2 regions of the Streptomyces sp. NPDC028289 genome follow, and region 2 is predicted to be linked to the other one. Evidence: riboswitches for the same ligand, from Rfam matches in the RefSeq annotation. Region 2 holds a riboswitch; the other holds the start of a gene.
The links. Region 2 has a riboswitch for S-adenosylmethionine ahead of ACZ4UV_RS38285 (amino acid ABC transporter permease). Riboswitches for the same ligand answer to the same signal wherever they lie in the genome.

Region 1 (4,375 bases), on a different contig from region 2:
GGCGTTGGAGACGTGCCGTTCGATGCGCAGGCTGAGCGTCTCCAGTCCCTGAAGAAGCAGGAAGCTGTTGAAGGGGGAGACGGCCGGGCCGAGGTCCCGCACCAGCCGGGTACGCAGGCGCAGCACGTAGGCCAGCCCCAGCTCCGCGAAGGAGTCCCAGAAGGACAAGCCGTTGTACGTCGGGTCGGGGCCGGTCAGCCCGGGCCACCGGCCGGGATCCGCGCCGAAGTCGAAGCGCCCGCTGTCCACGACGACCCCGCCGATGCCGGTGCCGTGGCCGGAGAGGAACTTGGTGGTGGAGTGCACGACGATGTCGGCGCCGTGTTCGAGGGGCCGCAGCAGGTAGGGGGTGAGGACGGTGTTGTCGACGACCAGGGGGACACCGGCCTCGTGGGCGATGCGGGCGACGGCCTCGGTGTCGAGGACGTTGCCGCGCGGGTTGCCGAGGGCCTCGCCGAAGAACGCCTTGGTGGTGGGCCGTACGGCCGTGTACCAGGCGGCCAGGTCGTCCGGGTCGTCGACGAAGGTGACGGCGATCCCGAAGTCGGCGAAGGTGTGCTCGAGGAGGGTGCGGGTGCCGCCGTACAGGGACGACGAGGCGACGATGTGGTCGCCCGCGCGGGCCAGGTTGAGCAGGGCGAGGCTGGTCGCGGCCTGGCCGCTGGCCACGGCGACCGCCGCCGCACCGCCCTCCAGGGCGGCGATCCGCTCCTCCACCACCGCGGAGGTCGGGTTCGACAGCCGGGTGTAGGCGTGGGTGGCGAGATCGGCCAGTTCGAAGGCCGCGGCGGCGTGCCCGGTGTCCCGGAAGACATAACCGGCGGTCGCGTGGATCGGTACGGCCCGAGCGCCGGTGGCCGGGTCGGGGACCGCGCCGGCGTGAACCTGCCGGGTCTCGAAGGCCCAGTCCGCGCTGCTCATCGGTCGCCCTTCTGCCTGGCGAGGACGTCGGACCACCAGCGTTCGGCGACCCGCGGATGCGAGCGGAGCCAGCCGACAACCGCGTTCTCCCCGAAGGCCGCGAGCAGCGGGTTGTCCGGGTCGTCGGTGACGCCCCGGCTCAGCGCGGCCAGTTCGGCCGGGAGTTCCAGCGGTTTGACGACCGCGTCGAGGCGCGGGCCGAGGAAGAAGGGGATCGAGTAGCGGTCGACGCCCGGCTGCGGGCTGACGACCCGATGCCGAGTGGCTTTGAGATAGCCCTGGGTGGCGATCTCCAGCATCTCGCCGATGTTGAACACGAAGGCGTCGGGCACCGGCACCACGTCGATCCAGCCGCCGTCCTCCCGCTGCACCTGGAGTCCGCCGACGTCGTCCTGCTGGAGCAGGGCCAGGTAGCCGTAGTCCTTGTGCGCGCCCACCCCTTGGTCGGCGTCCTGGGCCACGCGCGGCGGATAGTGCACGATCTTCACGTGGACGGCCGCTTCGTCGTCGAACCACTGGTCGAAGTAGCCCTCGTCCTGTCCGAGCGCGGCGGCGAGGGCGCGCAGCACCTCCCGGCTGACCCGCAGCGCCTCCGCCTGCCAGCGCAGCACGATGTCCTTCAGCTCCGGCAGCGCGGACGGCCACTGGTTCGGACCGATCAGGCGCAGGTAGTCGGGGTCGTCCGGGCCGGTGTCCAGCGCCGCGCGCTCCGGGCCGATGTCGATCTGCTCCCGCCAGTCGGCGCTGCCCGCCGTGTACTCGGTCCCGGTGCGCGTATAGCCGCGGAACTGGGGCGAGTTGAGGTTCTCGATCTCCAGCCGCTGCTGCTCGGGCAGGGCGAAGAAGGCGCGTGCCGCGGTCAGCGCCTCGTCTCGGAGGGCTGCGGGGACACCGTGCCCGGTGACGTAGAAGAAGCCCACCTCATGGGCCGCGGACCGGAGTTCGGCGAGAAAGGCGGCCCGGTCCGTACCGGGGGCGCGGAAGCGGGAGATGTCGATGACGGGCAGGGCTGTGAGTTGTGCCATGGGAGTTCCTTCGCGGCGACGACGGCCGACCGTGCCTCACGGCCCGGCCCGGGATACGGGCTGGTCGAGGGCGGCGGGGAAGAGCAGACAGGAAGAGAGGAACGCGGTCGCGGGCCGTGAGACGGCGGTCAGCAACAGACCTGGTCGAACTGGTCGGCGCGGCGGCTCACCCAGAACGGGTCGAGCAGCACCGTGTGTGCCGGGCCAGTGGTCTCCATGGCCGGATGAAAGCACACCCGGGATGGATGCGTCCACCATGCGTTCCGCCGGGTCCGGGCGTTCCGGGGCGGTGTTGACGCCGGCAGAACAGCCGATCTACGGTGAGCGCGAGCTACGAGTTCCGGCGATCAAGCCCTGGCTGGCCGGACGGCAACCCTCGACGCAGTGGGGTGCCCCAGGTGAAGGCTCGGCGGATCTCTTCTTTCTGCAAGTGCGCTCACATCGGCCCCGAGGCGGGCCAGAACCCGGGAGGACGGCATGGCGAGAGCCCTGATGCTGTGCTCCCGTCTCCATGTCGACCTGCTGCTGGTGTCCAGCTGTCTGTGTCAGGGCTGATCCCGCCCTCCGCCGGCCGGCAGCACAACCGCCCGTCGGTGTAACTCCCCTTTTTTCCACGTGATGTTGCACGCCGTGGCACAGCCCTTTGCCAGGGCTGGTTCACGCACCCTCGACGCGGAAGCAGAGACACCTGATGGCACTCCACAGCGGCCCGACGCCGTACAGACCCCTTCGCTCCGGCCTCGGTGCGACATTCCTCGGCATCGCGTTCCTGGTGGCCCTGACCGGGTGCACCAGCAGCAAGGACGGCAGCACCGCGAGCTCCGGTTCGTCGATCACCGTCGGTACGACCGACCAGGTCACCAGCCTCGATCCGGCCGGTGCGTGGGACGCGGGCTCCGGCACCGTCGAGAGCGAGGTCTACGCGACCCTGCTCAGCCAGAAGAACGGTTCGGCGGACGTCTCCCCCGACCTGGCCACCGGCATCAGGCTGACCGGGCCCAAGGAGTACACGGTCACGCTCAAGAAGGGTCTGAAGTTCGCCAACGGCCACGAACTCACTTCCTCGGACGTCAAGTTCAGCTTCGACCGGGACCTGAAGATCGCCGACGAGAACGGCCCGTCGTCGCTGCTGTACAACCTCGCCTCGGTCGCCGCCCCGGACCCGACCACGGTGGTCTTCACCCTCAAGTCGGCCAACGACACGCTGTTCCCGCAGGTGCTCTCCACGGCCGCCGGCTACATCGTGGACGAGCAGGTGTTCCCCGCCGACAAGATCCACGACGACAGGTCGATCGTCGCGGCCAAGCCGTGGAACGGGCCGTACGGCATCAGGAGCTACGACAAGAACTCACTGGTGTCCTTCACCGCCAACGCGGCATACCAGGGGCAACTGGGCACGCCGAAGACCAAGAACGTCCAGCTGAAGTACTACACGGACGCCGGCAATCTGAAGCTCGACGTCCAGCAGGGCACCATCGACGCTGTCTACCGCACGCTCACCACCGCCGACCTGGACGACCTCGGCAAGCAGAAGGGGGTCAAGGTCCACACCGGCTCCGGCAACGGCATCCGCTACATCGTCTTCGACCTCGCCACCCAGCCCTACGGCACCAAGACCAAGAACGCCGACGCGAACAAGGCGCTCGCCGTTCGGCAGGCGGTCGCGGACTCCGTCGACCGGTCCCAACTCGCCCAGCAGGTCTACAAGGACACGTACCAGCCGCTCTACAGCTCCGTCCCGGACGGCCTCACCGGCGCCACCCCCTCCTTCAAGTCGCTCTACGGCGACAAGAACGGCGGCCCCGGCAGGGCAGCCGCGGCGGCCCGGCTGAAGGCGGCGAAGGTGAGCACCCCGGTGACGCTCAGTCTCCAGTACAACAGCGACCACTACGGCTCGTCGTCGGCCGACGAGTACGCGCTGGTCAAGTCCCAGCTGGAGGCCACCGGGCTGTTCAAGGTGAACCTGCAGTCCACCGAGTGGACCCAGTACGGCAAGGACCGCGTCAAGCACCTCTACCCGCTCTACCAGCTCGGCTGGTACGCCGACTACCTCGACGCCGACAACTACCTCTCGCCCTTCTACTCGGCGAACAGCTGGGTCGCCAACGGCTACGACGACTCCACCGTGCGCGCGCTCATCACGAAGGAGGAGACCGAGACGGACGCGGCGAAGCGGACCGAGCTGCTGAAGCAGGCGCAGGACCGAGCAGCCGCGCAGGTGCCGTTGCTGCCGCTGCTCCAGGGGTCCACCGCCATCGTCACCCGCAGCGACGTCAGCGGGGTGCCGGCCGAGCTGGACGCGACGTACCAGTTCCGCTGGGCTGGGCTCTCGAAGAAGTGAGCACGCTGACGCAGGAGCCCCCCGGCGCCGTCGCCACTCCGGCCGACGGCGCCGCCGGGTACGGGTTCGCCCGGTACCTGGTGGTCCG
Region 2 (4,375 bases):
CTTGTCCTTCCACTCCAGGAGGATCTTCTCCTGGTTGGTGCCGGAGCCGACGGCGACCGTCTTGCCGGCGAGGTTCTCGTAGTTGCCGTCGAAGTTCCAGGTGCTCTTCTTCGGCACGATGAAGGCGAGGTTGTCCTGCCGGTAGGAGGCGAACTCGTACTTCTTCTTGCGCTCCTCGGTGTCGGTGACGTTGGAGAAGGCCACGTCGACCTTGCCGCTGTCGATGCCGACGAAGAGGTTCTCCCAGGTGGAGTTCTTGACCTCGGCCTTGAGTCCGAAGACCGCGGCGACCAGCCGGCCGAGGTCGGGCTCGGAGCCGGTGAGGGTCTTCTGGTCGTCGCCGACGTACGCCAGCGGCGGGAACCCGGCGGGCAGGGCGCCGATGCCGATCTCCAGCGTGCCGCTCTTCTTGAGGGCGGCGGGCAGCTCGGCGCTGATGGACTTGACCTCGGAGACCTTGATGGTGGTCTGGGTGGCGGCGCCGTTGGAGACCCGGCCGACGACGACCGTGCCGGACTTGGCGCTGTCGGTGGTGGTGGCCGCGTCGCTGTTGCCCCCGCAGGCGGCGAGCCCGGTGGCGAGGGAGGCGACGGCGGTGGCCGCGGTGATGCCTCTGATCAGGCTGCGTCGGGTGATGTGGGTAGACATGGCCGTTCCTTGTCGCTGCAGGTGATGGAGGGTGGCGTGGGGGGAAGTCGAGGGGTGCGGTGGGAGGTCAGAGGACCTTGCTCAGAAAGTCCCTGGTCCGCTCGTTCTGCGGCTTGTCGAGAACCTCGGAGGGCGGGCCCTGTTCGACGATCCTGCCGCCGTCGATGAAGACCACCCGGTCGGCGATCTCGCGGGCGAAGCCAATCTCGTGGGTGACGATGACGAGCGTGGTGCCGCTGGTCGCCAGGTCCTTGATGACCGCGAGGACCTCGCCGACGAGTTCCGGGTCCAGGGCCGAGGTGGGCTCGTCGAAGAGGATCACACCGGGACGCAGGGCGAGCGCGCGGGCGATGGCGACGCGCTGCTGCTGGCCGCCGGACAGCTGCCGCGGATAGGCGCCGATCCGTTCGCCGAGGCCGACGCGTTCGAGGAGTTCCTTGGCCAGCGCCTGCGCCTCGGGCTTGGTCAGCTTTCCGGTGGCGACGGGGGCCGCCGCCACGTTGTCGAGGACGGTCAGATGCGGGAAGAGGTTGAAGTTCTGGAAGACGAAGCCGATCCGGCCGCGCTGGGCCAGGATGTCGCGCTCGCTCAGCTCCTTGAGCCGCTCGCCCTGCCGCTTCACCCCGATCAGCTCGCCGTTGACGCTGACGTGGCCGATCTCGGGCTTCTCCAGGTGGTTGATGACCCTGAGGAGAGTGGACTTGCCGGAGCCGGACGGGCCGAGGATGACGGTGACCTCGCCGGGCCGTACGGTCAGGTCGACGCCGTCGAGCACGCGGTGGGCGCCGTACCACTTGTGGACGTCGTGGATCTCCAGGGAGGCCGGGGCCGTCTCCAGGGTGTCGGTGGTGGTCATACGGCGGCCTCCCGGCGGATTCGGGCGCGCAGGTCACCGAGCCCGGCCCGCAGTTTCTGCAGGGGCGTCGGCGGCAGGGTGCGCGCGGCACCCCGGGCGTAGTACCGCTCGACGTAGAACTGGATCACGGAGACCACGCTCGTGAGGATCAGGTACCAGACGGTCACCACCAGCAGCAGCGGCACGATGTCGCCGGGGTAGGTGGAGCCCATGGTCTGTGCGGAGCCGAACAGGTCGAGCAGCGAGACGTAGAAGACCAGCGAGGTGCCCTTGATCAGGCCGATCAGCTGGTTGACGTAGTTCGGGATGATCGAGCGCAGCGCCTGCGGGAAGACGATCTTCCGGAACTGGTAGCCCTTCGGCAGGCCGAGTGCGGCGGCCGCCTCGTGCTGTCCCTGGTCCACGGAGAGGATGCCGCCGCGCACCACCTCGGCCGCGTAGGCCGCCTCGTTGAGACTGAGGCCGAGCACGGCGATCACCATGTCGGTGGCGAGCTTCGACTCGTCGAAGGAGAAGAAGGCCGGCCCGAAGGGGACGCCGAGACTCAGCGTCTTGTAGAGGGCGCTGAAGTTGTAGAGGAAGAGCAGGACCACGATGAGCGGGATGGAGCGCAGGGCCCACACGTAGGTCCAGCTGACGGCGCGCAGCACCGGGCTCTTCGACAGCCGGGCCAGGGCGAGCAGGATGCCGCCGAGGAGGCCCAGCACCGCGCTGTAGGCGGTGACTTCGAGGGTGATGAGCAGCCCGTCGAGGATGTTCGGCCGTAGGAACCAGTAGCCGAAACGGCCCCACTGGTAGAAGGGGTTGGACACCAGTCCGTGCACGAACTGGGCGGCCAGGACCAGGACGACGGCGGTGGCGATCCACCGTCCCGGCCTGCGCAGCGGCAGAACACGCTGTGCGGAGAGGGGTTTTGACGGCTCATCGGCAGCGGGCGGTGCCTCGGGGGCGGCGATCGTGGCGCCTGGGGGTTCACTCATGGCGGGCTCCGGCGGAGTCGGACACCCACGTGTCCCACGGCGGGGGCCGCGCACCGGGCCGTGTTCGGGCACGGTTCGGTGCGCGGGGGCGCGCGGGCACGAGGGCTGGGCGGACGGCGGCACACCGGACGGCCGGTGTTTCGACGGGGACGCTGGGGTGCGAAGCTGCGGGGAACCGGCGGAAAAGCCTGGTCAGACCCGACAGCGGGCACAGCCCGGGGCGGTACACGCGCTACACAGGGCGCTGTTGACACGGAGCAGGTCGACGGCGCGGTCGGCGACGAGGGGGCTCGGGTACGGGCGTACGCAGCCCTCGGCGCGGCGCTGGGCCGTCCTGGGAGCTGCGTACATGTCCGTCACCTGTCACTGTCGTGCCGGCCCCGAGGGGCACTCGCGCTTACCGAATCGTCGCTTGCCGAAACGTCGTCGGTCCGGTCGTCACCTGGGGCACCCCACCGCGGTGCGAGGGTTGCCGGTCAGCAAGCCAGGGCTTGACGCTGACGCTCATGACCGTTCTGGTCCGTAAGTAACGCAGTTGCCCGAACGAATGTCAACGCCTGTCCGACTGGCGAAACGGTTCGGGCCGCTCTCACCTGCGCGGACCGCGGGGTGCGTCCGCCGCGTGGCCCGCCCAGTCCAGGATCTGGACGGCCGCGCCGGCGGCTTCCAGGCCCTGGCAACGGCCGTGGTGGCGGCGGGCGATGCCGTCGAGGTCGAGGTGGGTGCCGAAGGCCGGGTGGGCGGCCAGCCGGCGGGCGTAGGCCCACAGCGCCGGGTGGCCTGCGATGGCGTGCACGGCGGCGGCGTCCAGGTGGTTGCGGTGCACGGTGTCGAGTTGCACCAGGGTCACCCACAACTCGATGTCGGCGGCGGTGAGTTGCCCGCCGACCAGGAACTCCACCCCGGTCAGCCGGCGCTCCAGCGCGTCCAGGGTGGCGAGCAGCAGTTCCAGCGCCTCCGGGTCACCGCCCTCGCGGCCGGCGCGCTGGGCGGCCTGTTCGATGTCCTCGGCGCACAGCCGCTCGACGGCCTCGATCTCGGCCTCGGCACCGCACGGGTAGAGCCGGGCGACGCCGTCGCCGAAGTGCTGGTCCAGGTCGCGCAGGATGTCCCGGCTGTGGGTGCTGACGATCCTTCCGGACCACCCGTCGCTGAACACCGGCGCGAGGGCCGGCCCCGAGTAGCGGTGCGCGCTGGCCTCGTACAGCGGGCGCAGCACCGCGTGGCTGCCGTCGGGACAGTCCGGGACGGCGGGCAGGAAGGTGACCGGACAACAGTCGTCCAGGGCCAGCAGGCTGTGCCCGACGGCGATCCGGAGGCCGTCGGGACAGGCGGTGGACAGGTGCAGCCGGTAGCGGCGCGGCACGGCGTAGTGGCCGCTGCGCGCGTCGCGGCCGATACGGCCCCGGAAGGCGGGGGCGGTGCGGACGGACGGCAGGGCGGCGAGTGGAGCGATGGACATGCGTCTCCCCGGGGGCGGGCGGGCGCGCGGACGTACGCGCGGCGGAAGCGTTCGTCGGTGGGTTGTCGGTGAGCCGTGGCGGGTCCCGGCGGACGGGCGCCCGGCTCGTACGGCCGGGACCGGGCGCTCAGCTTCTGCGGCCGGTGGCGCCGCACATCCGCAGCAGGTCGATGTGGCGGCGGGAGGTGAGCAGAGGGGCCGTCCAGGACGCGGGGCTCTCACGGCGCTGTCTGCCGGTGAGCGTGCGCAGGCGACCCATCTTTCCCTACCTTTTCACTAGGATTCCCACCTGGAGTGTCGATCGGCCTCCGTCCGGCGTCAAGGGGGCGTCCACGCCTGGGACACCCGGCCCCGACTTGCCGTCGGCCGGGAGGGGCGGTGCGCTGGTGGCGGAGGCCGAGTGACAGGAGCCGGAGCCGATGACCGAGC

Region 1: linked by a shared signal. The riboswitch ahead of ACZ4UV_RS31610 (ABC transporter substrate-binding protein) and the one ahead of ACZ4UV_RS38285 (amino acid ABC transporter permease) in region 2 are both predicted to bind S-adenosylmethionine.

What each region holds. Positions count from the first base shown of each region.
Region 1 covers NZ_JBVHTI010000006.1:516,248-520,622, reverse strand. The annotation lists gene ACZ4UV_RS31620 (O-acetylhomoserine aminocarboxypropyltransferase/cysteine synthase family protein) at 1-921, opposite strand, end outside; gene ACZ4UV_RS31615 (isopenicillin N synthase family dioxygenase) at 918-1,946, opposite strand; SAM riboswitch class IV at 2,276-2,385, shown strand; gene ACZ4UV_RS31610 (ABC transporter substrate-binding protein) at 2,638-4,287, shown strand; gene ACZ4UV_RS31605 (ABC transporter permease) at 4,284-4,375, shown strand, end outside.
Region 2 covers NZ_JBVHTI010000008.1:371,141-375,515, reverse strand. The annotation lists gene ACZ4UV_RS38295 (ABC transporter substrate-binding protein) at 1-648, opposite strand, end outside; gene ACZ4UV_RS38290 (amino acid ABC transporter ATP-binding protein) at 716-1,504, opposite strand; gene ACZ4UV_RS38285 (amino acid ABC transporter permease) at 1,501-2,484, opposite strand; SAM riboswitch class IV at 2,873-2,996, opposite strand; gene ACZ4UV_RS38280 (glutathione S-transferase C-terminal domain-containing protein) at 3,074-3,946, opposite strand; gene ACZ4UV_RS38275 (hypothetical protein) at 4,074-4,205, opposite strand; gene ACZ4UV_RS38270 (hypothetical protein) at 4,366-4,375, shown strand, end outside.